DNA from 4 places in the Pseudoxanthomonas sp. SGT-18 genome. Region 1 is predicted to be linked to each of the others. Evidence: predicted binding sites of a transcription regulator. Region 1 holds the regulator's gene; each other region holds the start of a gene.

Region 1 (7,454 bases):
CATCAGTCGGATCCTCCTGTGGTTCTTTCGGCTGCCGCGCCGGGCGCGGCAGCGGTGGCCGCCTGGCCGGGTGCCGCGCGCCCGGGCACCGGCTGGCTGGCTGCCACCTCTGCTATCGGCACCTGCGCGCCGCTCTTGACCGCCACGCCTTCCTCCGCGCCGGGGTCCGCATCGCCGGCGGCGCCGGGCGCGGCCAGCACGATCAGGACCACGCGGCGGTTGCGGTTGCGGCCTTCCTCGGTGAGGTTGTCCGCGCGCGGGCGGTGCTCGCCGTAGCCGACCATGGCCAGCCGCTCCGGGGCCACGCCCTGCGCCGAGAACAGGTGCACCACGCTGGCCGCGCGCGCCGCCGACAGCTCCCAGTTGGACGGGAACTGCACGGTGTTGATCGGGCGGTTGTCGGTATAGCCCTCCACCCGCACCGGGTTGGGGGTCTCGCGCAGCACGTCGGCCAGGCGGGTGAGCACCTCGCGCGCGGATGCGTCCAGCGCGGCCGAGCCGGTGTCGAACAGAATGTCGCTGTTGATCTCCACCTCCAGCCACAGCTCGGCGCGGCGGACGGTGATCAGGCGCGCGTCGACCAGCGGCGCCAGCGCCTCCTCCAGGCGCGTGGCGATGTTGCCGAGCTGGCGCTGGGCGCGCTGCACGGCGGCGCGGTCGGACACGTCCAGCGGCACGCCGGTGCGCATGTGCGAGGCCAGCGCCGGAAGCAGGGTGGGGTTGGGCGCGGGCGAGGGCGCAGACGGGCCGTGGCGGGCGCCGGACTTGATCGGCGAGGGCCGGTCGTAGTCCGAGCCCTGCAGCTGGAAGTTGCCGACCTGCACCGGGTTGATGGTGCGCGGCGCGCCGCCGAAGGCGGCGGTCAGGGCGTCGGCCAGCACCCGGTACTTGCCCTCGTTGAGGGTGGAGATCGCGTACATCACCACGAAGAACGCCAGCAGCAGCGTCATCAGGTCGGCGTAGGGGATCGCCCAGGCCTCGTGGTTGCCGTGCTCCTCGTGCTTCTTCCTGCGCGCCATCGACGGCTCCGGGTCAGTGCAGGAAGCCGGCGAGCCTGGATTCGATGTTGCGCGGGTTCTCGCCCTGCGCGATCGCGATCAGGCCCTCGATGATCATCTCCCGCTCGCCGGTGCGGCGGCCGATGACCGCCTTGAGCTTGGAGGCGATCGGCAGGAAGAACAGGTTGGCCGAGGCGATGCCGTAGATGGTCGCGGTGAACGCGGCGGCGATGCCGTGGCCGAGCTTGGACGGATCGGCCAGGTTCTTCATCACCGCGATCAGCCCGAACACGGCGCCGACGATGCCCAGGGTCGGGGCGTAGATGCCCATGCCCTCGAACACCTTGGCAGCGGCCAGCTCCTGGTTCTCCTGGCTCTCCAGGTCGATCTCCAGCATGTGCCGGATCTGCTCCGGCTCCACGCCGTCGACCAGCATCTGCAGGCCCTTCTTCAGGAACGGGTCCTCCTGCTCGCCGACCTGCTGCTCCAGGCCCAGCAGGCCCTGGCGGCGGGCGATGTTGCTCCATTCCAGGATCTGCGCCATCAGCGCGGCGCGGTCGGCGGCCGGCGGGCGCAGCACCCAGCCGACGATGCCCAGGGCGCGCTTGAACACCGGCGGCGGGGTGTGCACGAAGATCGCGGCGAAGGTGCCGAGGATCACGATCACGAACGCGGCGGCCGACCACAGCGAACCGAGGCCGGCGCCCTTGAGGATGGCGCCGCCGATCAGCGCGACCAGGGCAAGGAGCAGACCGATGAGGCTGAGGATGTCCATATGTCGGGTTATCGGCGCACGTGGACTGGGACTTGAGCGGGAACGCCCGCCGGCATCGCCGCCGGCGCGCGGCTGCGCGGAACGGCGCACGCGCACGGCGTGCGCCGCGCGCTCACGGACTGCTGGCGCGCAGGCCGTCGACGTCCAGGATCAGCGCCAGGCGGCCGTCGCCGATCAGGGTCGCGCCGGCATAGCCGGGCAGGCCGCGCAGGGCCTTGGGCAGCGGCTTGATCACCACTTCCTCGCGGCCGCGCACCTGGTCGACGATCAGGCCGAAGCGGGCGTCGCCCATCTGCAGCACGACCACGGTCAGGGCGCCGTTGCCGGACAGCGGCTCCAGCCCCAGCCAGCGGCGGAGGTCCACCAGCGGCAGGGTATGGCTCTGGCGGTCCATCACCGGACGGCCGTCGAACCAGCCCAGCGCGGAGGGCTTGGCGTGCAGCACCTCCTGCACCCGCGCCAGCGGCAGGGCGTACACCGCCTCGCCGGCCTGCACCAGCAGGGTGGGCAGGATCGCCAGGGTCAGCGGGACGCGGATCAGGAAGCGGGTGCCGCGGCCGAGCTCGGACTGGATCTGGATCTGCCCGCCCAGCTCGCGGATGCGCGACTGCACCACGTCCATGCCCACGCCGCGGCCGGAGATGTCGGTGACCTGGGTCTTGGTGGAGAAGCCGGGCAGGAACACCAGCTGCAGGCATTCGTCCGCGCCCAGGCGTGCCGCGGCCTCCGGGTCGAGCAGCCCCTTCTCGCGCGCCTTGGCGCGCAGGCGCTCCGGATCGATGCCGGCGCCGTCGTCCTGGACCTCGATGGTGACGTAGTCGCCTTCCTGCTGCGCGGCCAGGCGCAGCCGGCCCACGCGCGGCTTGCCGGAGGCCTCGCGCACTTCCGGCGCCTCCACGCCGTGGTCGATGCCGTTGCGCACCAGGTGCACCAGCGGATCGGCCAGGGCCTCGACCAGGTTGCGGTCCAGCTCGGTGTCGGCGCCGACCATCTCCAGTTCGACTTCCTTGGCCAGCGAGCGGGCGACGTCGCGCGCCACCTTCGGGAAGCGCGAGAACACCTTGCCCACCGGCTGCATGCGCGTGCGCATGACCGCCGACTGCAGGCGCGCGGTGGCCACGTCGAGGCTGGCCACGGCGCGGTCGAGTTCGTCGTCGCGCAGGCGCGCGCGCAGGGTCTTGAGCCGGTTGCGCGCCAGCACCAGCTCTCCGATCAGGTTGACGATCGCGTCCAGGCGGCGGGTGTCCACGCGCACGGTGTGCTCGGCCTCGCCCGCGGCGGCGGCGCGCGGGGGCGGGCTGGCCGGGCGCGGGGCGGCCGGCTGCGGCACGGGGTTGGGAGCGGGCGGCGGCGCAGCGGCCGCCGGTGCCGGGGCCGGCGCGGCGGCCGGCAGCGGCTTGGCCCCGGGCGGCGCCTTGCCGTGCAACTGGTCCAGCAGCGCCTCGAATTCGTCGTCGGTGATGGTGTCCGCAGCCGCGGTGGCCGGCGCGGGCGCGGCTGCGGGCTTGGCGCCGGGCGCGGCCTTGCCGTGCAGCTGGTCGAGCAGGGCCTCGAACTCGTCGTCGCTGATCAGGTCGTCGCCGCCGGCCGGCGCGGGCGCCGCCACGGGCTGCGGCGCGGCCTGCGGCTGCGGCGCGGGCGGCGCGACCAGGGCGAACTGCGCGATCAGCTCCGGCGGCGCGTGCTCCGGCTCGGTGCCGGCGGCGACCGCGTCGAGCATGGCCTGCAACCAGTCCAGCGAGCGCTGGGCGGCGTCGAAGTGCAGCGGGTCCAGTTCGGCGGTGCCGGAGCGGGCGGCGCCCAGGGTTTCCTCGGCGGCGTGGCACAGCTCGACCATCGGCTGGATGCCGAGGAAGCCGGCACCGCCCTTGAGGGTGTGGAAGCCGCGGAACACCGCATTGAGCTGCTCGCTGTCCTGGGGCGCGCGCTCCAGCTCCACCAGCTGCTCGCCGAGCCGGTCCAGGATCTCCTGGGCCTCGACGATGAAGTCCGCGGCGATTTCGGGCGTCACACCGCTCATGGCTTACAGCCCCAGTTCCGACAGCAGGGCGTCGGCGTCGTTCTGGCTGACCGCATGGGTGTCCAGCCCGGCCACCGCGGGGCCCGCCAGCGCGGGCTCGCGCGGCTCGGCGCGCGGCGGCAGGCCCAGTTCGCCGAAGCCTTCGTGGACGCGGCGCACGATCCCGGCGACGCGGCGGATGATCTGCCCGGTCAGGTCCTGGTAGCTCTGGGTCAGGGCGATCTCGGTGAGGTTGCGGCGGATGCGGTCCAGCACCTGGTCCTGGCCGTCGGTCACGCCTTCGGCGCGCAGGCCCTCGACCAGGGCGCGGCATTCGTCGGCCAGGTCCAGGGTGCGGTGGGTGGCCTGCTCGGTCATGCCGATGACGTGGTCCAGGCGCGCGCAGGCGTCGTCCAGTTCGACCCCCTCCACGCCATGGTCGTCGGCGCCGGGGACCTCCGGCAGTTCGCCCAGGGCCTGGCTCAGTTCGCGCGCCAGCCGGCCGAGGCCCTGCACGAGCGGACGGGTGCGGGCGGCGGCCAGGGCGTCGATCTCGGCGCGCAGTGCGCTTTCGTCGCCGCGGTCCAGGGCTTCCAGGGCGTCGTGCAGGCGCTGGACCAGCGCCGCACGCTCGGGGGATGCGGTGGTGCTCATGCCGTCGCCGCCAGCCGTTCGAAGATCTTGTTGAGCTTCTCCTCGAGGGTCTGCGCGGTGAACGGCTTGATGATGTAGCCGTTCACGCCGTTCTGCGCGGCCTCCAGGATCTGCTCGCGCTTGGCCTCGGCGGTGACCATCAGCACCGGCAGGGTCTTGAGCTTGGGGTCGGCGCGGATGCTGCGCAGCAGCTCGATGCCGGTCATGCCCGGCATGTTCCAGTCGGTGATGACGAAGTCGAACGGCTGCGCGCGCAGGGCCGCCAGCGCGGTGTGGCCGTCGTCGGCCTCGGCGGTGTTGCTGTAGCCCAGATCGTTGAGCAGGTTCTTGACGATGCGTCGCATCGTCGAGAAGTCGTCCACGATCAGGATCCGCATGTTCTTGTTCACTTCGTGCTCCGTTTGGCGTTGCGTGCTCAGTCGTCGTCCAGACCGGCATCACGTGATTCGTACTGGGACAGGCGGCCGCGCAGGCGCAGCACGGCCTGGCCGTGGATCTGGCACACCCGGGACTCGCTGACCCCGAGCACCGCGCCGATCTCCTTCAGGTTCAGCTCCTGCTCGTAGTACAGCGACAGCACCAGCTGTTCGCGCTCGGGCAGGTTGGAGATGGCCGCCGCCAGCTCGCGGCCGAAATCGCTGCGCTCCAGCAGCTGCTGCGGGGTGGGGCTGTTGCTGTTGACCTGCACGTCGCCGTGGTCCTCCACGTGCGAGTCCAGGCTCAGCACCTGGCCGCGAGAGGCGTCCTCCAGCAGGCGCAGGTACTCCGGCAGTGGCATGTCCAGCTTGGCCGCCACTTCCTGCGGCGCGGCGGCGCGGCCGGTGGCCTGCTCGATCTCGCGCACCGCGGCGGCGGCGTCGCGGGCGCGGCGGTGCACCGAGCGCGGCACCCAGTCGCCGCGCCGGATCTCGTCGATCATCGCGCCGCGGATGCGGATCGAGGCGTAGGTCTCGAACGAGGCGCCCTGGTCGGGGTCGTAGCTGCGGCTGGCCTCGATCAGGCCGATCATGCCGGCCTGGATCAGGTCGTCGACCTCGACGCTGGCCGGCAGGCGCGCCGCCAGGTGGTGGGCGATGCGCCGCACCAGGTCGGCATGCCGGGTGATGGCGTCGTCGTTGCTGCCGCGCACGGCGCGGTATTCGGCCACGGCATTCATGCGACCGCGCCTTGCCGGATCATCCGGTCGACGAAGAACTCGATGTTGCCGCGCGGGGCGGTCGGCGCCTGCCAGCGCGCCGCGCGGCGGGCGATCTCGGCGATGGCGCGGGCCGAGGGGCTGGCCGGGTAGGCGGTGGCGACGGCCTGCTGGCGCTGCACCGCCATGCGCAGCCAGTCGCACTGCGGCACCGCGCCGAGGAAGTTCAGCGAGACGTCGCCGAGGAAGCGCTCGCATACCCGCGACAGCTTGTCGTACAGGCCGCGGCCCTCGGCCGGGCTGCGCACCATGTTGGCCACCACCTGGACCCGGTCCACGCCGCGCTCGCGGGACAGGACCTTGATCAGGGCGTAGGCGTCGGTGATCGAGGCCGGCTCGTCGCAGACCACCACCACCGCGTCCTGGGCGGCCTGGCAGAAGGTCAGCACGCTGTCGGTGATGCCGGCGGCAGTGTCTACAACCAGAATGTCAAGATCACGCTGCAGGTCATTGAAAACATTGACAAGTCCCACGTGCTGGGCTGGCTGCAGTTCGGCCATGTGCCGGCGCCCGGAGGCGGCCGGCACCACCAGCATGCCGTTGGGGCCTTCCAGGATCACGTCCTCCAGCTCGCAGCGGCCGGCGACCAGGTCGGCCAGGGTGTGCTGCGGGGACAGGCCCAGCAGCACGTCGACGTTGGCCAGGCCCAGGTCGGCGTCCAGCAGCAGGGTGCGCTTGCCCAGCGCCGCCAGCGAGGCGGCCAGGTTGACCGACAGGTTGGTCTTGCCCACGCCACCCTTGCCGCCGGTGATGGCGATGCTGCGGACGGGGGCGAGCGGTGCGTGGTTCATCGTCGGGCGGAAGGGGCTCGGGGTTGCGGGGCGGGACTCAGGCGACGGCATGGTCGGCCTCCGGGATGTTCGGCTTATCGGCAGCCCGGCGCAGATCTTCAAGGCGAAGCACCAGGCTGGCGGCATTGGCCCGGTGCAGGTCCTCCGGGACCCGCTGGCCGTCGGTCACCCAGGTCAGCGGCAGCTGGTGGTCCACGACCACCGACAACGCGCTGCCCAGGCGCCCGGTCTCGTCGACCTTGGTCAGGACCACGCCCTGCGGGCGGGCCGGGCCGAAGCGGCGCACGACCTCGTCCAGGTCGGCGAAGTGGGAGTTGGCCGGCAGCACCAGCAGGGTGCTGACGTTGCGTGCGGCGCGCAGCCAGTTGAGCTGGTTGGCCAGGGCGCGGTCGCGCTGGCCGAGGCCGGCGGTGTCCACCAGCACCAGGCGGTAGTCCTGCAGGCGCTGCAGCAGCTGGATCAGGGCCGCGTCGCTGTCGGCCTCGTGCACCGCGATGCCCAGCTGGCGGCCGTAGCCGTACAGCTGCTCGCGACCGCCGATGCGGGAGGTGTCGGTGGTGACCAGGGCGATGTCGCGCGGGCCGTGCTCGGCCACGAAGCGGGCGGCCAGCTTGGCGATGGTGGTGGTCTTGCCGGCGCCGGTGGGGCCGACCAGGGCGATCACGCCGCCGGCCTCCAGCGGGTCCACCGGGCACACCGGCAGGCGCCGCGAGATCAGGCCCAGCATCAGGCCGCGGCCGCGGTGCATCGGGGTGTCGGCCGGCAGTTCCAGGACGATGTCGCGGGTGATCCCGGCGTCGAAGCCGTAGTCCTCCATCAGCTCCATCGCCGCCAGCCGCACCGGCGAGCCGCGCAGGCGCTCGTCGGTCAGGCGGTGCATCTCGCGCTCGATCATGGCGCGCATCTGCGCCAGTTCCTCGCGCATGGCGCGCAGCTGCTCGTCGTCGGCCGGCGCCACCGGGGCCGGCACCGCGGCCAGGGTCGGGGCCGGACTGGCGGCCGGGGGCGCCGGTTCCGGGGCGGGCGCAGGCGCCGCGGGGGC
Region 2 (7,454 bases), on a different contig from region 1:
CCGCTGTTGCGCACCGTCGCGCGCAACACCGCCTCGCCGTCCCAGGCCACCGCGGGGGATTCCACCGTGGTCGGCCCGTACTCGACCTGGCCGTAGGTCAGGCCATGGCCGAAGGGATAAAGCGCCTGGTGCGGGTGCTCGCGCCAGCGCGCCTTGAACTCCTTCATGTCCGGCAGTTCCGGACGGCCGGTGCGCGGGTGGTTGTAGAAGTACGGCTGCTGCCCCGAATCGTGCGGGAAACTCACCGGCAGGCGCCCGGAAGGGCCGTAGTCGCCGAACAGCACGTCGGCCACCGCGTGCCCGGTCTGGCTGCCCAGGAACCAGGTGACCAGGATCGCCTGCGCGTCGCGCACCGCGCCCTGCAGCGCCAGCGCGCGGCCGTTGCGCAGCAGCACCACCACCGGCGTGCCGGTGGCCGCCACCGCCTCGGCCAGCGCCTGCTGCGCCGGCGGCAGCACGATCTGGGTGCGCGACTGCGCCTCGCCGCTGTAGCGCTGCGGCTCGCCCACCGCCAGCACGACCACGTCGGCCTCGCGCGCGGCCGCGACCGCGGCCTCGATGCCGCCCTGCAATGGCGCCTCCAGCCCGCAGCCATCCACCACCCGCAGGCGCGCGCCGCCGTCCGGCAGCGCCGCGCGCAGGCCGGCTTCCAGGCTGACGTAGCGGCTGCGGTCGCCGAACAGGGTCCAGCAGCCTTCGATGTTGTCCAGGTCGCGCGCGAACGGGCCGATGAGGGCGATGCGCGCGTCGCGGCGCAACGGCAGCAGCCCGCCCTCGTTCTTCAGCAGCACCATCGAGCGGCGCGCGGCATCGCGGGCCAGGGCCTCGTGCGCCTCGCGCCAGGAGGCATCGGCCTCGCGCGCCGGGTCCAGCGAACGGTAGGGGTCGTCGAACAGGCCGATTGCCGCCTTCAGCGACAGCACCCGGCGCACCGCCGCGTCCAGCTTCTCCATCGGGATGCGGCCCGATTCCACCAGCGCCGGCAGGTGCGCGGCGTAGAAGCCGCTCTGCATGCTCAGGTCCATGCCGGCGGAGAACGCCAGCTCGGTGGCGTGGCGCTCGTCGGCGGCATAGCCGTGCGCGATCAGCTCCATGTCGGCGGTGTAGTCGGACACAACCACGCCGGCGAACGCCCATTCCCCGCGCAGCACTCCGGTCAGCAGCGCGTGGTTGGCGCTGGCCGGGATACCGTTGATGTCGTTGAAGGCGGTCATCACCGCCAGCGCGCCGGCGTCGACCGCTGCCTTGAACGGCGGCAGGTGGACGTCGCGCAGGGTGCCTTCGGCGATCTCGACGAAGTTGTAGTCCAGGCCCGCGCTCACCGCACCGTAGGCCACGAAGTGCTTGGCCGTGGCCAGCAACGAATCGTGCGCGCGCAGGTCCGGGCCCTGGAAACCGCGCACGCGCGCGGCGGCGAAGCGGCAGCCCAGGTACACGTCCTCGCCGGCGCCCTCGGCGCCGCGGCCCCAGCGCTGGTCGCGGGCGATGTCCACCGCCGGCGCGTAGGTCCAGTGGATGCCGGCGGCGGTGGCCTCGATGGCGGTGGCGCGGGCGGTACGCTCGGCCAGGTCCGGCTCGAAGCTGGCGGCCTCGCCCAGCGGGATCGGGAACACGGTGCGCATGCCGTGGATCACGTCCGCGGCCAGCAGCACCGGTATACCCAGCCGGCTCTCCTCCACCGCCACGCGCTGGATCTCGCGCCCGGCCTCGGCGCCGACGCCGTTGAACAGGGTGCCGACGCGGCCGGCGCGCACCTGCTCCAGCACTTCGGCGGCATTGCGCACGTTGGTCTCGGGATTCACGTCCGGCGCGAAGGGGCGGACCATGTCGGCGAACACGCCGAGCTGGCCTGCCTTTTCCTCCAGCGTCATGCGCGGGATCAGGGATTCGACCCGCGGGTCGGCGGGAAGGGTGGTCGGCATCGGTGCGGGCAGTGCGGGGGTGCGGCGATTCTAGCGGAGCGGCCACCGCGGCCCCTTGACGCCCGCTGTCCGCGGCACGCGCCGTGCCGCGGACAAAAGAAGGGCGCGGGGCCGTGGCCCCGCGCCGCGGCGGCAACCCGTGACGGGTGCCGCAAAAAACAGCAGGCCGATCAACGCGAGGCCTGGGCGTCGACCTTCAGGCGGCTGGTGTCGACCTTGGCCACGCCGTCGATCTCGCCGGCGATGCGCTTGGCCTCGTCGGCCTGGGCCTGGCTGCCGACGGTGCCGGTCAGGTAGACCACGCCGTCGACGGTGTCGACCTCGATCTTGGTGCCGGACACGTCGCTGTCGGCCAGCAGGCTGGACTTGACCTTGGTGGTGATCCAGGTGTCGGACACCGGCTGGCTGGAATCGGCGTCGGCGGCCTTCTTCTTCTGCGGATCGTTGTCGCCGGCCATGGCGGCACCGGAGAACAGCAGGGCGGCAAAGGTGGCGGCGAGCACGGTGGCGTTCTTGCGCATGGGTCTGGCTCCTTGGCGAATGGGCGGCCAGTCTCCGCCAGGGCAGCGTCCAGCACGGGTGAACCGCGCGCGATGGATTCGTGATTGGTTCAAGCGCCTGAACCAGTTGCGATGGCGGCCATGCGCACGTCTAATCGGCGCATTGCCGCTGGAATCGCTTCCATGAGCCCGGATGTCCTGAACGTCGCCCTGGTCGGCTACGGACTGGCTGGCCGCGTGTTCCACGCGCCGCTGGTCGCGGCCACGCCCGGATTGCGCCTGCACAGCGTGGTGTCCAGTCGCACCGCGGAGATTGCCGCCGACCATCCGCAGGCGCGGGTTTGCGCGCAGGTGGCCGAAGTGCTGGAGGACCAGGCCGTGGACCTGGTGGTGGTGGCCACGCCCAACGACAGCCACGCGCCGATCGCGCGCGCCGCACTGCAGGCGGGCAAGCATGTGGTGGTGGACAAGCCGTTCGCCCTGCACCTGGACGAGGCCCGCGCGGTGGCGGAAGCGGCACGCCAGGCCGGCAAGGTGCTGTCGGTGTTCCACAACCGGCGCTGGGACGCGGACTTCCTCACCCTGCGCGCCCTGCTCGACGCCGGCGCGCTGGGCGAGGTGGCCGAGCTGCACTCGCACTTCGACCGCTTCCGCCCGCAGGTGCCGGACCGCTGGCGCGACCGCGCCGGCCCCGGCGCCGGACTGTGGTACGACCTCGGCCCGCACCTGGCCGACCAGGCGCTGCAGCTGTTCGGCCCGCCGCTGGCGGTGACCGCCGACCTGGGCATGCAGCGCCACGGCGCCACCGCGGTGGACTACTTCCACGTACAGCTGCGCTATCCACGCCTGCGGGTGCTGCTGCATGGCGGCTCGCTGGTGCCCGGCCACGGCCTGCGCTTCGCCGTGCACGGCAGCGCCGGCAGCTGGATCAAGCACGGCCTGGATCCGCAGGAGGACGCATTGCGCGCCGGCCTGCGTCCCAGCCACGGCGGGTGGGGACGCGACCCACGCCCGGGCAGCCTGCTGCGGGTGGGCGCCGACGGCTCGGTCGCCGAGGACGCGGCCGCGCCGGCGCTGCCCGGCAACTGGCCGGCGTACTACGCCGGCGTGCGCGACGCCATCCTGCACGGCGGCCTGCCGCCGGTGACTGCCGAGAGCGCGCTGCTGGCGATGGCGCTGATCGAGGCGGCGCAACGCAGCGATGCCGGCCGCCGCGAGGTGGCCTTCGAATACTCCGGCTGAGCGCGGCTCAGCCCGGGCGGATGCCGTGCCCGCCGAAGCCCTGGCGCAACGCCGCCAGCAGCTTGTCGGCGTAGGAATCGTTCTCGCGCGAGCGCAGCCGCTCCAGCAGCGACAGGGTGATCACCGGCGCCGACACGTCCAGGTCGATCGCCTCGGCCACGGTCCAGCGCCCTTCGCCCGAATCGGACACGTAGGGGGCGATGCCCTCCAGGGTCGGGTTGCGCTCCAGCGCATCGGTCGCCAGGTCCAGCAGCCAGGAACGCACCACGCTGCCGTGCTGCCAGATCCTGGCGACCTGGGCCAGGTCCAGCGCCATCGATTCCTTGCGCTGCATGATGGCGAAGCCTTCGGCGTAGGCCTGCATCATCCCGTACTCGATGCCGTTGTGGACCATCTTGGTGAAGTGTCCCGCGCCGCTGGGCCCGACGTGGCCCCAGCCGCGGTCCGGCGCCGGCGCCAGGGTCTCCAGCACCGGCCGCAGCAGCGCCACCGCCTCGGCCTCGCCCCCGACCATCAGGCTGTAGCCTTCCTGCAGGCCCCACACGCCGCCGCTGGTGCCGCAGTCCAGGAAATGCACGCCGGCGTCGCGGCAGCGCGCGGCACGGCGCTCGCTGTCGCGGTAGTTGGAGTTGCCGCCGTCGACCACCACGTCGCCCGGCTGCAGCAGCGGCAGCAGGCGGTCAAGCGTGGAGTCGACCGGGGCGCCGGCCGGCACCATCAGCCACACCGCGCGCGGGGCCGGCAGCGCCTCGACCAGGGCCTGCAGCGATTCGACGGTTTCCAGTTCCGGCGCCGCGCCGCGGGCGGTGGCGCCGGGGTCGTAGCCGACCACCCGGTGGCCACCACGGGCCAGGCGCAGGGCCATGTTGCCGCCCATCCTGCCAAGTCCGACCATGCCGATATCCATGGGTTCTCCTGTCGTGGGTAGGGGCGTCAAGCCTCGCACAACCGGCGCCAGCGCCCGTGGAAAGGTCCGTCCCGGGCTAAACCCCGGCCGCCGGCGGCCGCTAACGAGGCGTTCCTCCAGCCAGGTTCCGCGCCCGAGAGCCATGCGCATGTCCCTCCGAGACCGCGGAGCCGCCAGCGGCCAGTCCGCAGTGCGCTCCGTCCCCAGCGACGGCGTCGTCCCCGACGCCGGCAACGTGCTGCCCGTGTTCGCGCGCGGCATGGCCACGCTGCCGGGCGAGCTGGGCGACCTCGGCCGGCGCCTGGCCTCGGCTACCGATGCCGCCGACTGGGCCACCGCCGCGCGCGTGCTGCGTCAGTTCCTGGACAAGTACCTGCGCGACTTCGCCGCCGCCCTGGATGCGCCGGCCGCGGCCGAGGCCGAGCAGCTGCGGGACCTGCTGCGGCAGGCGGTGGGCGTGGCCCTGGCCTCGCTGCTGCGGCCGCTGCCGGCCCTGGCCGACGAGTCGACGGCCCTGGCCGGCGACCTCAAGCGCTGGTCGCCCGGCGCGGACCTGTCGCCGCTGGCGACCCGGGTGCGCGAGCTGTGCCACCAGGTCGGCGTGCACGCCGGCGAGGCCGCCGAACAGCAGCGCCTGCTGCTGGAACTGTTCGATCTGCTGCTGGAAAACCTGTTCGAACTGCTGGACGACGGCAGCTGGTTGCGCGGCCAGGTCGCCGCGGTGCGCCGCCTGCTGGGCCAGGACCCGGACCTGCAGACCCTGGAAGCCACCCGCCAGGGCCTGCGCGAGCTGGCCTACCAGCAGGGCCTGCTGCGCCAGGGCATCGAACAGTCCAAGGACGCGATGCGGGTGATGATGGTGTCCTTCGTCGAGAGCCTGGACGGCATGGCCGCCCGCGCCGGCGAGTACCAGGACCGGTTGCAGGCGCACCTGGCGGCGATCCGCGAGGCGCGCACCATCGCCGACCTCGGCCACCGCCTGGAGGACGTGCTCGACGACACCCGCCGCCTGCAGGAACAGGCGCTGCGCTCGCACGAGCAGTTGCAGGCCGCGCGCGCGGACGTGGAGGCGGCCGAGGCGCGCGTGCGCGAGCTGGAAGCGCAGCTGCGCGACATCGGCGAACTGGCCAGCCGCGACCCGCTGACCGGCGCGCTCAACCGCCGCGGCCTGGAGGAGCAGTACCCGCAGCTGCTGGCGCGGGCCGAGCGCGAGGGTTGGCCGCTGGCGGTGGCGGTGCTGGACCTGGACGAGTTCCGCCGGCTCAACGGCAGCTTCGGCCATGCCGGCGGCGATGCCGCCCTGCGCCACGTGGTGCAGGTGCTGGGCGAAGGCCTGCGCAAGGACGACCTGCTGGCCCGCTACGGCGGCGAGGAATTCGTGGTCGTGCTGCCGCGCACCACCCTCGAGGAGGCCGCCGCGCTGCTGCAGCGCCTGCAGCGCACCCTGGCGGCGCGCCCGCTGCTGCACGAGGGCCGGCGCATCGAGGTGCGCTTCAGCGCCGGCGTGGCCGTGCGCCAGCTGGGCGAGGACCGCGAGCACCTGCTCAACCGCGCCGACCGCGCCATGTACCGGGCCAAGCAGGACGGCCGCAACCGCGTGGTCGCGGTGCACTGACGGCTCAGCGCGGGCGTCCGGCCGGGCGCTCGTTGCCGGCGCCGGTGTACGCCGGCGGCGCGTAGAAGTTCACCGTGCGCAACGGGGTGCGGCCGGTATTGAGGATCTCGTGCTCCTCGCCGCGCTCAACCAGCAGCAGGCTGCCGGGCGCCAGCCGCTGCCGGCGCCCGGCGACGATCGCCACGCCATTGCCGGAAACCACGTAAAGCCACTGGTCGGCGCCGCGGTGGCGATTGCCCTCCCCGCCCTCGCTGGCGCCCGGCGCCAGCACCATCTGCGCCGCCTGCACCCGACGGTGTTCGAACAGCACGCGGAAACCGCGGCCGAAGCGTAGTCGCTGGTGGCGCATGGGAACTCCTGGCGAAGATCCGGCGACCTTGGCGCGGCGGGCGTGAAGCGGCCGTCACCCGCGCCGCTTCACGCGCCCTTGCGCGCGCGCCCGGCCCAATGGCACCACTTCCCCCTCGGGCCGCCCCGATGCCATTCCGGCTGGGTTTCCGCATCGCCTACCGCTTCGCCCAGTCCACCCCCATGGTGGCGATGCTCGACGTGGCCGACAGCGAGGCCCACCGCCTGCTGTCCGGGCCGACGGCATGGACTTCGCCGCAGGTGCCGCTGCACCGCTACCGCGACCGCTTCGGCAATACCTGCACCCGGCTGCTGGCGCCGGCCGGGCTGCTGGTGCTGCGCGGCGAGGCGTTGGTGCGCGACGGCAGCTTCCGCCCGGCGGTGGCGCCGGCGCCGGAGGACCTGGGGCCGTTCCTGCAGCCCAGCCGCCACTGCGAGGTACGCCCGTTGCTGCGCCATGCCCAGGCCCGCTTCGGCGACCTGCCCTCGGACCGGGTGCGGGTGCAGGCGATCTGCGCGCACGTGGCGCGCTCGATCGAGTACGTCCCGGAGACCGCCGCCTGCACCCGCGGCGCGCTGCGCGCCCTGCAGGACGGCCAGGGCCTGTGCCGCGACTTCGCCCACGTGGCCATCGCCCTGTGCCGCGGCGTGGGCGTGCCGGCGCGCTACTGCACCGGCTATCCGCCGCCTGGCACCACCCCGGAACCGCGCTTTCCCGCCTGGATCGAGGCCTGGTTCGACGGCCGCTGGCATGCGTTCGATCCGCGCACCGGCGGCGCCTGCCCGGCACGGGTGCCGGTGGCGCGTGGCCGCGATGCCGCCGACGTGGCCACCAGCTGCACCTTCGGCCTGTGCGAGCCGGAAAGCGTGGAGGTCTGGGCGCTGGAAGAGGCCGCGGCCGCGGCGGCAGCGGCCGGCAT
Region 3 (7,454 bases), on a different contig from region 1:
ACAGCATCGAAGCCGTGCGCTTCGCGCGCACCGACTTCGCGCTGCGGGAGTGACGCTCAGAAGCCCGTGGCCGCGGCCGGATCGCACTCGCGGCGCAGGAAGTCCAGCGCCGCGTGCACCCGCGAAGCCATCTCGCTGCCTTCCAGGTGAAGCACCGCGTCGTGCTGCTCGCCGGCAAAGCGCAGGTACACGCGCGAGCCGTCCTGGCGCAGGGCGCGGATCGAGCCGAAGTGCAGGCCATCCGGGCTGCCGACGTGGTCGTCGCCGGCCATCGCCGCGAAGCCGGCCTCGGTCGCCTCGCCGGTGGCCGGGTCGCGCACGGTCAGCCAGGTGTTGGCGATCTCGCCGATCAGGTAGGAGCGGCAGTGCGCCACCGGGTCGGCGTCGACGATCGGCGGCAGCGGCTCGAACTCGGCGCGCAGGCCGTCGCGGCGGGCCTTGGCCAGGACCTCGCTCATCATCGTCGACAGATAGCGGTTGCCCGGCAGCACCTGGCGCAGGAATTCCTGCGCGCCGGCCACCGTGCGCTGCGGCGCGGCGCCGCCCTCGGCCGCGGCCGCGCCGGCGGCCGTGGCCAGCAGCGCCACCGCCAGTGCATACCCGTAATGACTCCTGCCCCGCATGCGTCTCCCCCCTGGTCGGCGTCCATGTGGCGCAACCATGCCACACGGCCGCCGCGGGGGTCATGCTGCGGCGCCGGCGCGCTCAGCCGCGCGGCACCCCGGCCTGGCCGCGCAGGGCCGCGGCATGGTGCGCCAGGTGCTCGCCGATGAAGCTGGCGATGAAGTAGTAGCTGTGGTCGTAGCCCGGATGCATGCGCAAGGTCAGCGGATGCCCTGCCGCCGCGGCCGCGGCCTGCAGCAGCTGCGGGCGCAGCTGGAGCTCGAGGAACTCGTCGTCCGCGCCCTGGTCCACCAGCAGCGGCAGCTTCTCCGCGGCGCCGCCCAGCAGCTCGCAGGCGTCCCACTGCTTCCAGGCCGCGTGGTCCGCGCCCAGGTAGGCGCCGAACGCCTTCTCGCCCCACGGCACCTGGCTGGGCGCGACGATCGGCGAGAACGCCGAGACGCTGCGGTAGCGGCCGGGATTGCGCAGCGCGCAGACCAAGGCGCCGTGGCCGCCCATCGAATGGCCGCTGATGGCGCGTTCGCCGGTCACCGGGAACTGCGCCTCGACCAACGCCGGCAGCTCGTGCACCACGTAGTCGTGCATGCGGTAGTGGCGCGCCCAGGGCTCGCGGGTGGCGTTGAGGTAGAAGCCGGCGCCCTTGCCCAGGTCGTAGCCTTCGGCATCGGCCACGTCCTCGCCGCGCGGGCTGGTGTCCGGGCAGACGATGGCGATCCCGTGCTCGGCCGCGTAGCGCTGCGCGCCGGCCTTGGTGATGAAGTTCTGCTCGGTGCAGGTCAGGCCGGACAGCCAGTACAGCACCGGCACCCGGCGTTCGGCCGCCTGCGGCGGCAGGTAGATGGCGAAGCTCATCGTGCAGCCGAGCACGGACGACGCGTGGCGGTAGACGTCCTGCCAGCCTCCGAAGCAGGCGCGGTGTTCGATGCGTTCCATGGTTACCTCTCCTTATGCGTTCCGGTGCGGCGCGGCGGATGCGCCCTGCATGCGCGCCGATCCGAGGATGGTGTGGCCGCTTGCGCGCGGCACTTCAGCGGCCAGCGCGGCAGCGACGTCTTCGGCGGTGATGGCACGCAGCTGCCCCGGCAGCAGCGGACGCAACCAGCGGTCCAGGCGCGCGGCCAGGTGCTCGCCGCGGCGATGCGGCTGGCCCAGGCGGGCGCGGTCGCCCAGCAGCAGCGCCGGCCGCGCGACCACCAGCGCATCCAGCGGCAACGCGGCCAGCGCCTGCTCCAGTTCGCCCTTGGTGCGGTTGTAGAACACCGGCGACCGGGGATTGGCGCCCATCGCGCTGACCAGCCCGATGCGGCGCACGCCGGCCTCCAGCGCCGCGCGCGCCACCGCCAGGCTGGCGTCGAAGTCCACCGCCCGGAACGCCTCGCGCGTGCCGGCCACGGCAATGGTGGTGCCCAGTGCCAGGTAGGCCTCGCCGGCTGCCGGCAACGGCGGCAGGCGCGCGAAGTCGACCACGTGCAGCTGGAGCTTCGGGTGCCGCAATTGCAGCGGGCGGCGGACCAGGGCGTGCACCGCGGCCACCTGCGGATCGGCGCACAGGCGCGCGAGCAGCGCGCGCCCGACCAGGCCGCTGGCACCGGCCACCAGCGCGATCCTCGCGCCGGTGGCCATGGCATTGGCGCCCGCCGGCTGCATCGCTCAATAGTGGATGACGGTGCGGATCGACTTGCCCTCGTGCATCAGGTCGAAGGCCTCGTTGATCCGCTCCAGCGGCAGGGTGTGGGTGATGAAGGGCGCCAGCTCGATCTTGCCGGCCATCGCGTCCTCGACCATGCCCGGCAGCTGGCTGCGGCCCTTCACGCCACCGAAGGCGGTGCCCATCCACTTGCGGCCGGTCACCAGCTGGAACGGACGGGTGCTGATCTCCTTGCCCGCGCCGGCCACGCCGATGATCACGCTCTGGCCCCAGCCGCGGTGCGCGCATTCCAGCGCCGCGCGCATCACCTCGACGTTGCCGATGCACTCGAAGCTGTGGTCCACGCCCCAGCCGGTCATCTCCACGATCACCTGCTGGATGGGCTTGTCGTGGTCCTTCGGGTTGACGCACTCGGTGGCGCCCATCTGCCGCGCCAGTTCGAACTTGGCCGGGTTGGTGTCGATGGCGATGATGCGGCCGGCCTTGGCCTGCCGGGCGCCCTGGATCACCGCCAGGCCGATCGCGCCGAGGCCGAACACGGCCACCGAATCGCCTTCCTGCACCCTGGCGGTGTTGTGCACGGCGCCGATGCCGGTGGTCACGCCGCAGCCCAGCAGGCAGGTGTGTTCCGGGTTGGCCTGCGGGTTGACCTTGGCCAGCGAGACCTCGGCGACCACGGTGTACTCGGAGAAGGTCGAGCAACCCATGTAGTGGTAGATCGGCTGGCCGTTGTAGGAGAAGCGGGTGGTGCCGTCGGGCATCACGCCCTTGCCCTGGGTGGCGCGCACCGCCACGCACAGGTTGGTCTTGCCGCTCTTGCAGAACAGGCACTGCCCGCACTCGGCGGTGTACAGCGGGATGACGTGGTCGCCCGGCTTGACCGAGGTCACGCCCTCGCCCACCTCGACCACGATGCCGGCGCCCTCGTGGCCCAGCACCGCCGGGAACACGCCTTCCGGGTCCTCGCCGGAGAGGGTGAAGGCGTCGGTATGGCACAGCGCGGTATGGGTGATCTTCACCAGCACTTCGCCGGCCCTGGGCGGGGCGACGTCGATCTCGACGATCTGCAGCGGCTGGCCTGCGGCGAAGGCGACGGCGGCACGGGACTTCATGGGGAAACTCCTTTGGGACGGCGACGAACGGATCCGCCGGCGCTCCGGCGGAGGGGGAATCACTTGAGGTAGGAACGCACCAGCGCGGTCATCTCCGCGACCCGCGCCTGGCGCTGCTCGTCCGAGCCGGCGGCGTGGCCGAAGGTCTCGCGGATATGGGCCTCCATCACCTCGGACATCAGCCCGTTGACCGCGCCGCGGATGGCGGCGATCTGCTGCAGCACCGGGGCGCAGTCGGCGCCGGCCTCCAGCGCGCGCTCCAGCGCCTCGGCCTGGCCGCGGATGCGGCGCACGCGGGCCAGCACGCGCCGCTTTTCCTCGGGACTGTGGGGCATGGCCGGCCTCCTCTGATACTGGGGGATAGTATCAGCCAGGCCGCCGGCCGGCGAGCCGCCGCGGTGCTCAAGCCAGGCCACGTCCGGCCGATATGGCCCCCGGCACCCTGTCCCCCCAGAGCCGCCGGTCCACGATGCAGCGCACCATCCCCGTCCACCAGCTCCGCCCGGGCATGTACGTGCAGCGGGTCAACGGCGCCTGGCTCAAGCATCCGTTCTGGCGGACCTCGTTCCTCGCCACCGCGCGCGACATCGAGCGCCTGCAGGGCAGCGGGATCGAGACGGTGGACATCGACCCGGAGCGCAGCCTGCCGGAGGAAGACCCGGCCGAAGCGGCCGCGGAACCCGCCGCGGAACCCACGCCGCCTCCCGGCGCCGCCGGGACGACCGCCGGCGCGGAGGAAGATCCTGGCCCGCGCGGCGCGAGGGTGGCGCCGAAGGTCGACCTCGACGCCGAACTGACCCGGGCGCGCCGCATCTGCCAGGAGGGCCGCGAGGCGGTGGAGGCGATGTTCCAGGAAGTGCGCATGGGGCGCATGGTCGATGCCGCCTCGGTGCTGCCGCTGGCGCAGGAGATCTCCGCCTCGGTCGGCCGCCATCCCGGCGCGCTGATCGGCATCGCCCGGCTCAAGACCGCCGACGACTACACCTACCTGCACTCGGTGGCGGTCGGCGCGCTGATGTCCGCGCTTGCCCGCCAGCTGGGCCTGGACGAACAGGCCTGCCAGGCCGCCACCGTCGGCGGCCTGCTGCACGACCTGGGCAAGGCCTGCGTGCCGCTGGAGATCCTCAACAAGCCCGGGCGCCTGGAGCCGGAGGAGATGGAGGTCATGCGCACCCACCCGGAGCATGGCGCGCGCCTGCTGCGCGAGGGCGGCGAGCACGACGACCGGATCCTGCACATGGTGCTGCACCACCACGAGCGCATGGACGGCACCGGCTACCCGGCCGGCCTGGCGGCCGCGCAGCTGCCGCTGCTGACGCGGATGAGCGCGGTGTGCGACGTGTACGACGCGATCACCTCCAACCGCCCCTACAAGGAAGGCTGGGATCCGGCCGAGGCGCTGCGGCGGATGGCCTCGTGGAAGGGCCACTTCGACCCGGTCGTGCTCAAGGCCTTCATCGCCAGCCTCGGCATCTATCCGGCCGGCAGCCTGGTGCGGCTGTCCAGCGACCGCCTGGCGGTGGTGCTGGACCAGCGGCCGGGCGACCTCACCCGGCCGCTGGTGCGGGTGTTCTATTCGGCGCGGCTGCGCTCGCACCTGCTGCTCGCCGACGTGGACCTGTCGGCGCCCGGCTGCAGCGAGCGCATCACCGGGATCGAATCGCCCCGCGAATGGGGCTTCCGCGACCTGCACAAGCTGTGGGCGCCTTGACCGCCGCGCCCGCGCGCGGGCGTTCGCCAATGCGCAAGAAAGTGTTCCGCCAGGTTGCCTGAGCAACCTTCGCCGGATCGCTATAGTCGTTGCTCCCCCGACCGCCACACTGCATGGAGCAACCGTGAGCGATTCCCCCCGCCCACCATCCGTCCTCCCGTTCCTGTGCGGCGCGGCCGCGGCGCTGGCCTTCGCCGCCGGCAGCAACACGCCGCCCAGCCGCGCCCCCGTGCCGGCCACGCCGCTGCCGGCCCCGGCGCCGGCGCGCGGCCAGGCCGGCCGCTTCGATGGCGCGGACCTGTGCCTGCGCGAAGCCGCCGCCCTGCTCCCGGCCGATACCGCGTTCCCGGAGATCGCCTCCTACTTCGACCAGGACGGCAGCCTGCAGCTGTGCACGGTCGACTACCAGGACCCGGCCGATCCGCAGCGGCGGATCGGGCACCGTTTCGACGTGGCCGGCGGCCGCTTCGGCCAGCCGTATGCCGGCGTGCTTCCGGGCCGGCACGAGCCCGGCCTGGCCCTGCCCGCGCTAGATGCAGGCAGGTAAGCGCGGCGCGGGCCTCCACGGCCCGCCCCGCCTTCAGTAGGCGAATTCGGCGAACACCCGGTCGATGTCGCCCTGCCACGGGCCGTGGAACAGTTCGAGCTTGCGCTCGGCCGGGGTCAGCCCGGACTCGGCGATTTCCATCAGGGTGTCGAGGAAGCGCGATTCGTCGATGCCGTCGGCATTGCGCGCGGCGCGCCGGCGCAGGCCGGCGGCGGAGATCTCCAGCGCCGCCAGCGCCAGCTCGCGCACGGTGGCGCCGCGGAACGGCAGCTTCAGCGCGTGCCTGGGCACGCCGTCGCGCAGGGCGTGGCGCTCCTCGCCGGTGAAGTCCTTGACCAGGTCCCAGGCCGCGTCCAGCGCCGCGTCGTCGTACAGCAGGCCGACCCAGAACGCCGGCAGCGCGCACAGCCGCGCCCACGGGCCGCTGTCGGCGCCGCGCATCTCCAGGTACTTCTTCAGCCGCACCTCGGGGAAGGCGGTGGTCATGTGGTCGGACCAGTCGCGCAGGGTCGGCAGCTTGCCCGGCAGCGCCGGCAGGCGGCCTTGCATGAAGTCGCGGAAGCTCTGCCCGCTGGCGTCGACGTAGGTGCCGTCGCGGTAGCTGAAGTACATCGGCACGTCGAGCAGGTAGTCGACGTAGCGCTCGTAGCCGAAGCCGTCCTCGAACACGAAGTCGAGCATGCCGGTGCGGTCCGGGTCGGTGTCGGTCCAGATGTGCGAGCGGTAGCTGAGAAAGCCGTTGGGCCGGCCCTCGCTGAACGGCGAATCGGCGAACAGCGCGGTGGCCACCGGCTGCAGCGCCAGCGACACCCGGAACTTCTTCACCATGTCCGCCTCGGAGGCGAAGTCCAGGTTGACCTGCACGGTGCAGGTGCGGGTCATCATGTCCAGGCCGAGGCCGCCGACCTTCGGCATGTAGGCGCGCATGATCCGGTAGCGGCCCTTGGGCATCCACGGCATGTCCTCGCGCCGCCACTTCGGCTGGAAGCCCATGCCGAGGAAGCCCAGCTGCAGCTCGTCGGCGACCTGGCGCACCTCGTCCAGGTGGGTGCCCAGCTCGACGCAGGTCTGGTGGATGGTCTCCAGCGGTGCCCCGGACAGCTCCAGCTGCCCGGCCGGCTCCAGGGTCACCGAGGCGCCGTCGCGTACCAGCGCGATCACCCGCTCCGGCTGCCCGTCCACGCTCTCGCGCACCGGCTGCCAGCCGAACCGGGCCAGCCCGGCCAGCAGCGCCTCGATCCCGCGCTCGCCGTCGAACGCCGGCGGCCGCAGGTCGTCCAGGCGGAAGCCGAACTTCTCGTGCTCGGTGCCGATGCGCCACGCCTCGCGCGGCTTCTCGCCGGAGGCCAGCGCGCCGGCCAGCTGGTCGCGACGGGTGATCGGGGTATCGCCTGCGTGGCTGGGGCTGGACATGCGCTGGCTCGGAAGGGGGACGCCATGGGTGCGGCCACGGCCGCAGCGCATTATGCGGGACCGCGGGGCCGGCGGGCATTCCGGCGCTGGAACGCGGGCATTCCGGCGCTGGAACGCGGGCGTGCCACCGGCGCGCGCGACGCGGGCGCCGCCCGGGCGCCATGCATACGAATTCATCGCCGCGCGCATTGCCCCCGCGGCGACCGCGCCGCTAGCCTCGGGCCAACCTGGACGTAGGGGACTGGACGATGGGAACGCACGCCACGAGGCCGGTCGCACTGCTCGCCTGCCTGCTGCTGGCCTGGCTGGCCCCGCTGCACGCGGCCACGCTGTCGCGGGTCGAGCCCGCGAACTGGTGGGTGGGCATGCGCCACGCCGAAGTCGAACTGATGCTGCATG
Region 4 (7,454 bases), on a different contig from region 1:
GGCTGGCCCTGGGCCAGGAACACCAGTACCTCGGACCGGTAACCCAGGCGCAGCACCGGCATGCCCTCGCCCACCGGGGTCGTCGGGACCAGTCGCCAGTACCGGTCGCGCACCGCCGCGGCCAGCGCGCGCGGTTCCGAGCGCGCCCCGGCGCGGTCGTCGCCCACCTGGTAGGCAACCCAGGGGCCGGCGCGCCAGGTCCAGGAAGCGTCGGGGTCCTCGCGGCTGTACAGGGTCCACTGCACCGCGGCGTTGTCCGGCAGGCGCACGTCGGCGCGCTCCACCGGGAAGCGTCCGGGCAGGCGGAACTCGAAACCCTCCCGCCCGGCCACGCTGCGACGCTCGCCGCGCAGCTCCTGCCAATCCCACTGCAGCTGCGCCTCCGCCGGCGCCAGCTCGGCCGCGACCCCGGTAAGCTCCGGCCCGGGGCCGGCGCGCAGCGGCAGCAGGCGCAGGTAGCGGGCCTGGCCATCCAGGGCGATGCGGCCCTGGCGCAGGCGTTCGCCGCCGCGCTCCAGGTCCAGCAGGGTGGTGCTGCCGTTGAGCGTGCGCCAGCTGCGCAGGTCGTCGCTGCCCTCGACCTTGTAGCCGGCCTGCAGCGGCTGCGATGGCGTCTTCCACTCCAGCAGCAGCGCGCGCACCGGCTCGCGCACGCGGCTGGCATCGACCAGCCAGCTGCCGGCGCCGCCGGCGGGCGTACGCGCCGGGAACCCCGCCTGCACCCGGCGGATGTTGCCCTCGTCGTCGCGCTCGGCGATCAGGTGGATGTCGTTGCCGGCGCCGTCCTGCGCCGGCAACGGGAACCAGGGCAGCCCCGTGGTACGCGGCGCCTGCGCCAACGGCTGCGCCGGCGACAGCACCGCCGCGGCCACCGCCTGGCCCTGGGCGTTGAATACCTCCACGTCGCGCAGGCCGCGCTCGTGCGCCCCCAGGTACACCGCCTCGTCGAGCAGTACCCGGTAGGCCCCGGCGTTGTCCTGGCCCAGGGCCAGCGGCCACTGCCGCGCATAGTCCTGCGCCGGGGCGCTGGCCTGTGCGCCTCCGGCCAGCACGGAAACCAGCGCCAGTGCGTACCAGGATCGTTTGCTCATGCGTCCGTCTCCACGTTGTCCCCGGCGCGCGGCGGCGCCGGGGCGAGGTAGCCGACGATCATGCACAGCACGCCGTAGGCGATGAAAGACACGATGCCGGCCAGGTTGCCCAGGTGGGTGCGGTCGACCAGCACCAGCTTGGCCAGGACCACACCCATCAGCACCGCGCCGGCCAGCCACAGGCCGCGCTGGCCGCGGCGCGAACCGAGCACCCAGCCGAGCACGCCCAGCACGCTCCAGGCCACGGTCAGGCTGGTCTGGGCCAGGGCGCTGGACAGCAGGCCCGGGGTCCAGCCGATGCCACCCCAGTAATGCACGCAGCGCAGGGTGGAGGCGCTCAGCAGCAGGAAGCCGCCGCCGGCCAGCAGCGCAGGTCGCCAGCGCGGCAGCAGCGCCCCGGCATGCCTGCTGCCCAGCCAGGCCGCACCCAGGCCCAGGGTCGCCAGCTGCACCAGCTCGCCCGGGTTGAGCAGTGGCAGCCAGGGCAGCGGCGCCGGGGACAGCGGGCGCTTGAGCATCGCCAGCCAGATCGCGGCGGCGACCGCGAAACCGGACCACGACACCGGCGTGCGCATCGGTGCGGCCACCGCGGCATCGCGCGGCAGCGCCAGCCAGTCCCAGCGCCACTGCGCGAGCGCGATCAGCACCAGCCATGGCAGGGCCGCCAGCGCGACCTCCCAGCCCTGGCCGAGGCTGGCCTCGAGCGCGACCCAGCGCCCCTCCAGCGACGCCAGCAGGGCCCACAGCAGCCACCAGGCCAACTGTGCGGCGCCAGCACTGCGGCCGGCATCCAGGCGCAGGCAGGCCAGCCCACGCAGGCCCAGCAGGCCGAACATCAGCCACGCCAGCGCACCGAAGCTCCCGCCCAGCGGATGCTGGTGCCGCTCCGACTGCCAGAACAGCACCAGCGCGGCCAGCACGACCGCCGCCAGCAGGGTCTGGGCCAGCAATGCGGCCGGGCGGCGGCGATGGACTTCCGCCGCCAGCCAGCCGGTCGCGCCGGCCAGCACCAGGGCCAGGTCGGCGCGCAAGGCCGGAGCGGCGAAGCGCGCGATCTCGTGCGCGCAGTCGCCGGCCCACCACGCCGTGCCCCACAGGAAGAACAGTGCCGCCGGCACGGTCCGGCCATGGGCACGTGCCGCCCAGGCGCTGGCCCAGCCGCCCAGCGCCAGCAGGAACATGCCCATCGCCGTCGGATTGGACACGGCACGCAGATCCCCGTGCGCATTGTCCAGCCCGAGCAGCAACGCCAACGCCGCCAACAGCTGCAGCGCCACGCCGCTGGCCTGCGGCAGCCAGCGCTGCCGGCGCAGGCCCAGCCACACCAGCCCGGCGCCCTCCAGCGCGAACACGCTGGCGGTGGCGCGCGCGCTCAGGCACAGCGGCACCGCCAGGGTGGCGAAGCCCACTGCCAGCACCGCCCAGGACTGCGCCAGCAGCTCGTAGCCGGAGCGCCGCAACAGCGCCCGCGCCAGCATCGCGTACAGCACGGCCAGGCCCAGCGCGCAGAACGCCAGCGGCATGCGCTGGCCTTCCAGCAGCGCCGCCTGCAGCGAGAACGCCACCAGCGGGGTGCCGAACACCAGGCAACCGTCGACCAGGTCGCGCCGTCCCGCCGGCCGGCGCCGCGCGAACAGCAGCGGCACCACCAGGTAGAACGCGAAGAACAGGGCGAGGAACGGCTGGGTGCTGGCGTACTTCTCCGGGGCGTAGGCGCTGGCGCCCCACAGGCTGCCGATGCCGAAGGTGGACGCGAAGCCAAGCAGGTTGAGCAGGCGCCAGGACCTGAACCAGGCGATCGCCACCACCGCGGCGTTGACCAGCGCGTAGTAGGAAAACAGGGCGACGTGGTTGCCGCCGCCGGTGGACAACCACACCGGCGCCAGGAAGCCGGCCAGCAGGGCGAACGCGGCCAGCGCCTGCGCGTTCTGCAGCACCGCCAGCAGGGCCGCGCCCGCGACCAGGACCACGCTCAGGGCGAACGCCGGGCCGGCGTCGACCAGGCCATAGAGCCTGGACGACGCGAACACCACCAGCAGCAGGGTGCCGATCGCCCCGCCCTGCACGCTCAGGGCAAAGACCCGGTTGCCCTCGCGCCGGCGCCAGGCAAAGCCCAGTGCGAGCAGCGCCGCCGCGGCCACGGCGGACAGGCGCAGCGCCACCGGCAACTGCAACAGGCCCTGGTCGGAAGCGTACTTCAGCAGCGCCGCCACGCCGGCCAGCGCCACCAGCACACCGATCTTCACCGGCACGTTGCCCACGGTGAACCAGCGCTTGACCACGCGCAGCAGCACGTTCTCCGCGGGGACGCGCGGCGCGCCCGCGTCGCCGCCGGCATGCGCCGCTGCCGTTCCGGCCGGTGGCAGCGGTGGCGGTGCCGCGGACGGGCGTAAGCCGGCCGCGGTGGACGGCACGGCCGCCGCCACGGAACCCGCCGCGGCCGCCGGTGCATGCGCGGCTTCCGCGGGTGGTGGCGAGGCCGCCATGCCCGTCGGCGCCGGCGGGCGCAGGGCAGCAAGCGCACGCTCCAGTTCCGCCACCCGCCGGCGCAGGCCGAGCACTGCAAGGCCCAGCACGCCCAGCAGCACCGGCACCGCCAGTACCGCCAACACCACCAGCACGATGATCGCTTCCAAGCTATCCCCCGTCATGGATGGGCCGCCCCTCCCCGGCAGGCGCTGCGGGCATGCTACCGGAGCGTCCTGGCTTGCCGGCGGCCCGGCTCAAGTCCGGTCGCGGCGGGCCGATGAAGCCCGGTCATCTTTCATATGAAACCGTCCCCCATCCCCGCATGAACACGCCAGCCACGCCTGCCCAGGCCAGCGTCGACGACCACATCCGTTCCGTGGCTGGCCTGTCCGGCCGCATGCTGGGCGAGCTGCGGCAATCGCTGCGGCGGATCGAGGAAATCAACCGCACCACCCTGGTGATCTCGATGAACGCGCGCGTGGAATCGGCGCGCATGGGCGCGGCCGGGCGCGGCTTCGCGGTGATCGCGCAGGAGATGGATACGCTCTCGCGCCGGGTGGCCGAGACCGCCGGCGAGATCGACCGCCGCGCCGAGGCCACCCGCGCCGACATGCAGGCTACCCTGGCGCGGCTGGAGGACGAGGTGCGGCATACGCGCCTGGCCGGGCTGGCCCTGGTCAACATCGACCTGATCGACCGCAACCTCTACGAGCGCAGCTGCGACGTGCGCTGGTGGGCGACCGACGCGGCGGTGGTCGCGGCCGCGCGCCCGGGCGCCACCGCGGAGGAACTGGCGCACGCCTCGCGGCGCATGGGCCAGATCCTGGATTCGTACACGGTGTACTTCGACCTGGTGCTGGTCGGCCTGGACGGGTGCGTGCTGGCCAACGGCCGCCCCGGCCAGTACCGCTCCGCCGGCATGGACGTGCGCGACGCGCCCTGGTTCGAAAGCGCCAGGCGCTGCGCCAGCGGCGAGGAATTCGGCTTCCAGGAGGTGCATGCCAGTGCGCTGGCCGGCGGCGAGCGGGTGCTGGTCTACGCCTGCGGCGTGCGCGAGGGCGGACGCGTCGACGGCCGCCTGCTGGGCGTGCTCGGCATCGTGTTCCGCTGGGACGCGCTGGCGCAGACGGTGGTGCAGCGTACTCCGCTGTCGCAGCAGGAATGGACGCGCAGCCGGGCATGCATCGTCGACGGCCAGGGCCGGGTGCTGGCCGACTCGGCCGGGCGCATCCTGCAGGAGGTTATCGACTTCCCCGGGCGCGACGAACTGCTGCGCCAGCCGCTCGCGGCACGGGTGGTGGAGTTCCAGGGCCGCCCGCACTGCGTCGCGCACGCGGCCTCGCCGGGCTACGAGACCTACCGCAGCGGCTGGCACTCGCTGATCCTGCAGGCGCTCTAGGCAGCCGCCGCCGGCGCAAAAAACAAGCCCCGGCAGGGCCGGGGCTCGTCCTTTGCAGCGCTTGCGGTGCGGCTTACTTGCCGGCCACCACGCGGGCCATCTCCAGGCACTTGTTGGAGTAGCCCCACTCGTTGTCGTACCAGGCCACCAGCTTGACGAAGGTCGGGTCGAGCTGGATGCCGGCGTCGGCGTCGAAGATCGAGGTGCGGGTGTCGCCGCGGAAGTCGGTGGCCACCACCTTGTCCTCGGTGTAGCCGAGGATGCCCTTCAGCGCGCCCTCGCTCTGCGCCTTGATCTCGGCCTTGATCTCCTCGTAGGTCGCCGGCTTCTCCAGCTCGGCGGTCAGGTCGACCACCGACACGTCCGAGGTCGGCACGCGGAAGCTCATGCCGGTGAGCTTCTTGTTGAGCGAGGGGATCACCTTGCCCACCGCCTTGGCCGCGCCGGTGGAGGACGGGATGATGTTCTCGAGGATGCCGCGGCCGCCGCGCCAGTCCTTGTTGGACGGGCCGTCGACCGTCTTCTGGGTGGCGGTGGCGGCGTGCACGGTGGTCATCAGGCCGCGCTTGATGCCCCACTTGTCGTGGATCACCTTGGCCAGGGGCGCCAGGCAGTTGGTGGTGCAGCTGGCGTTGGAGATGATCGCCTCGCCGGCGTAGGTGTCGTGGTTGACGCCGTAGACGAACATCGGCGTGTCGTCCTTGGACGGGGCCGACATGATCACCTTCTTCGCGCCGGCGGCCAGGTGCTTGCCCGCGCTGTCCTTGTCCAGGAACAGGCCGGTGGACTCGATCACCACCTCGGCGCCCACCGCGTCCCACTTCAGGTTGGCCGGGTCGCGCTCCTGGGTCAGGCGGATCTTCCTGCCGTTGACGACCAGGGTGTTGCCCTCGACCTGCACCTCGCCCTTGAAGCGGCCGTGCACGGAGTCGTACTTCAGCATGTAGGCCAGGTAGTCGGGCTCCAGCAGGTCGTTGATCGCCACGATCTCGATGTCGTCGCCGAAGTTCTGCACGGCAGAACGCAGAACGTTGCGGCCGATGCGGCCGAAGCCATTGATGCCTACCTTGATCGCCATTCTGATGACTCCTGACGCCGCGCCGGGGCGCGGCCCGTGGTGGATGAAGGGGGTAATGCAGCGGATGGCCATTCTAGCGCACCGGCACCGGCGCCACCTGCGCCCGGCTTGACTGGAATCAAGGCGCGCCCCGGGGACCGGGCGGAGACTTCCCGCCACACCCAACACGCAGAGTGTTACCGATGAAACACAAGCTTCTCCCGCTGCTTGCCGCTTCCCTTGCCGCCGTCGCCGCCGCCCCGGCCTTCGCCCAGTCCGCCGGCGACTGGACCCTGGGCGTGGGCCTGCACCAGGTCGACCCGAAGTCCGACAACGGCAAGCTGGCCGACGGTACCCTGCCGCTGGCCATCGACAGCGACGCCAAGCCCAGCGTGACCTTCGAGTACTTCGTCAAGGACAACCTCGGCGTCGAGGTCCTGGGTGCGCTGCCGTTCAAGCACGAGATCGCGGTCAAGGGCGTGGGCAAGGTCGGCCAGACCAAGCACCTGCCGCCGACCATCACCCTGCAGTACCACTTCAACAGCGCCGGCAAGGTCTCGCCGCTGCTGGGCGTGGGCATCAACTACACCACCTTCTTCAGCGAGGACACCACCGGCGCCCTGGCCGGCACCAAGCTGAAGCTGGACGATTCCTTCGGCCTGGCCGCGCACGCCGGCCTGGACTTCAAGGTCAGCGAGAAGGCCTCGGTGCGCGTCGACGTGCGCTGGGCCGACATCGACACCGACGTCAAGGTCGACGGCGCCAAGCTCGGCACCGCCAACATCGACCCGCTGGTGTACGGCGCGTCCTACGTCATGAAGTTCTGAGCGACAACGCTTCCCTTGGCGGGGAAAGGCGGTGGTGCGGGACAGTCGGTTAAAGTTGGCCGATGATGTCCCGCACCGCTTCCACCCGTCCGATCCGCGCCCGGCGCCACTCCGCGTGGCTGCCGGGCTTCCTGTTGCTGCTGTCCGTGGCCCTGCCGGCGCAGGCCTGGGGACCGCTCGGCCACCGCCTGGTGGCGCGCCTGGCCGAGGAACAGCTCTCGCCGGCCGCGCGCGCCGAAGCCCAGCGCCTGCTGCGCGGCGAGCCCGAACCCGGCCTGGCCGGAATCGCCAACTGGGCCGACAACCTGCGCGGGTCCGATCCGGTGCTGGGCCGGCGCACCGCCGCCTGGCACTACGTCAACATCGGCGAGGCCGACTGCCATTACGAGCGCCAGGCCCATTGCCCCGACGGCAACTGCGTGAACGAGGCGCTCGAGGCGCAGGCGCGCATCCTCGCCGACCGTAGCCGCAGCGACGCGGAGCGCCTGCAGGCGCTGAAGTTCGTCGTGCACCTGGCCGGCGACGCGCACCAGCCGCTGCACGCCGGCTACCGCCACGACCGCGGCGGCAACAACTACCAGGTCAACTACCGCGGCAAGGGCAGCAACCTG

Evidence for each region. Region 1 encodes FliA, which starts transcription of late flagellar genes. Its sites were predicted from a motif close to TAAAGTTTNNCNNNCNNNGGCCGATAA; they were not measured.
Region 2: the regulator FliA is predicted to act here: its motif matches at 4,649-4,675, upstream of EIM47_RS11555 (GGDEF domain-containing protein).
Region 3: the regulator FliA is predicted to act here: its motif matches at 3,787-3,813, upstream of EIM47_RS14845 (HD-GYP domain-containing protein).
Region 4: the regulator FliA is predicted to act here: its motif matches at 3,815-3,841, upstream of EIM47_RS02715 (methyl-accepting chemotaxis protein).

Annotation. Positions count from the first base shown of each region.
Region 1 covers NZ_RRYJ01000009.1:147,887-155,340, reverse strand. Annotated here, with positions in the region: gene EIM47_RS12985 (ParA family protein) at 1-3, opposite strand, end outside; partial or broken gene motD (flagellar motor protein MotD) at 192-1,019, opposite strand; gene EIM47_RS12975 (flagellar motor protein) at 1,033-1,773, opposite strand; gene EIM47_RS12970 (chemotaxis protein CheA) at 1,886-3,793, opposite strand; gene EIM47_RS12965 (protein phosphatase CheZ) at 3,797-4,426, opposite strand; gene cheY (chemotaxis response regulator CheY) at 4,423-4,815, opposite strand; gene EIM47_RS12955 (RNA polymerase sigma factor FliA) at 4,842-5,582, opposite strand; gene EIM47_RS12950 (P-loop NTPase) at 5,579-6,412, opposite strand; gene flhF (flagellar biosynthesis protein FlhF) at 6,450-7,454, opposite strand, start outside.
Region 2 covers NZ_RRYJ01000008.1:40,906-48,359, reverse strand. Annotated here, with positions in the region: gene EIM47_RS11575 (glycoside hydrolase family 3 N-terminal domain-containing protein) at 1-1,922, opposite strand, end outside; gene EIM47_RS11570 (BON domain-containing protein) at 2,093-2,443, opposite strand; gene EIM47_RS11565 (oxidoreductase) at 2,606-3,664, shown strand; gene gnd (phosphogluconate dehydrogenase (NAD(+)-dependent, decarboxylating)) at 3,672-4,571, opposite strand; gene EIM47_RS11555 (GGDEF domain-containing protein) at 4,762-6,186, shown strand; gene EIM47_RS11550 (cupin domain-containing protein) at 6,191-6,535, opposite strand; gene EIM47_RS11545 (transglutaminase family protein) at 6,664-7,454, shown strand, end outside.
Region 3 covers NZ_RRYJ01000013.1:22,857-30,310, forward strand. Annotated here, with positions in the region: gene EIM47_RS14815 (ATP-binding protein) at 1-53, shown strand, start outside; gene EIM47_RS14820 (hypothetical protein) at 57-623, opposite strand; gene fghA (S-formylglutathione hydrolase) at 706-1,557, opposite strand; gene EIM47_RS14830 (NAD(P)H-binding protein) at 1,570-2,271, opposite strand; gene EIM47_RS14835 (S-(hydroxymethyl)glutathione dehydrogenase/class III alcohol dehydrogenase) at 2,275-3,384, opposite strand; gene frmR (formaldehyde-responsive transcriptional repressor FrmR) at 3,444-3,719, opposite strand; gene EIM47_RS14845 (HD-GYP domain-containing protein) at 3,854-5,095, shown strand; gene EIM47_RS14850 (hypothetical protein) at 5,220-5,642, shown strand; gene EIM47_RS14855 (glutamate--cysteine ligase) at 5,676-7,055, opposite strand; gene EIM47_RS14860 (glycoside hydrolase family 13 protein) at 7,304-7,454, shown strand, end outside.
Region 4 covers NZ_RRYJ01000001.1:604,282-611,735, reverse strand. Annotated here, with positions in the region: gene EIM47_RS02725 (DUF3999 domain-containing protein) at 1-1,091, opposite strand, end outside; gene EIM47_RS02720 (DUF2339 domain-containing protein) at 1,088-3,727, opposite strand; gene EIM47_RS02715 (methyl-accepting chemotaxis protein) at 3,883-4,959, shown strand; gene gap (type I glyceraldehyde-3-phosphate dehydrogenase) at 5,033-6,037, opposite strand; gene EIM47_RS02705 (OmpW family outer membrane protein) at 6,220-6,843, shown strand; gene EIM47_RS02700 (S1/P1 nuclease) at 6,906-7,454, shown strand, end outside.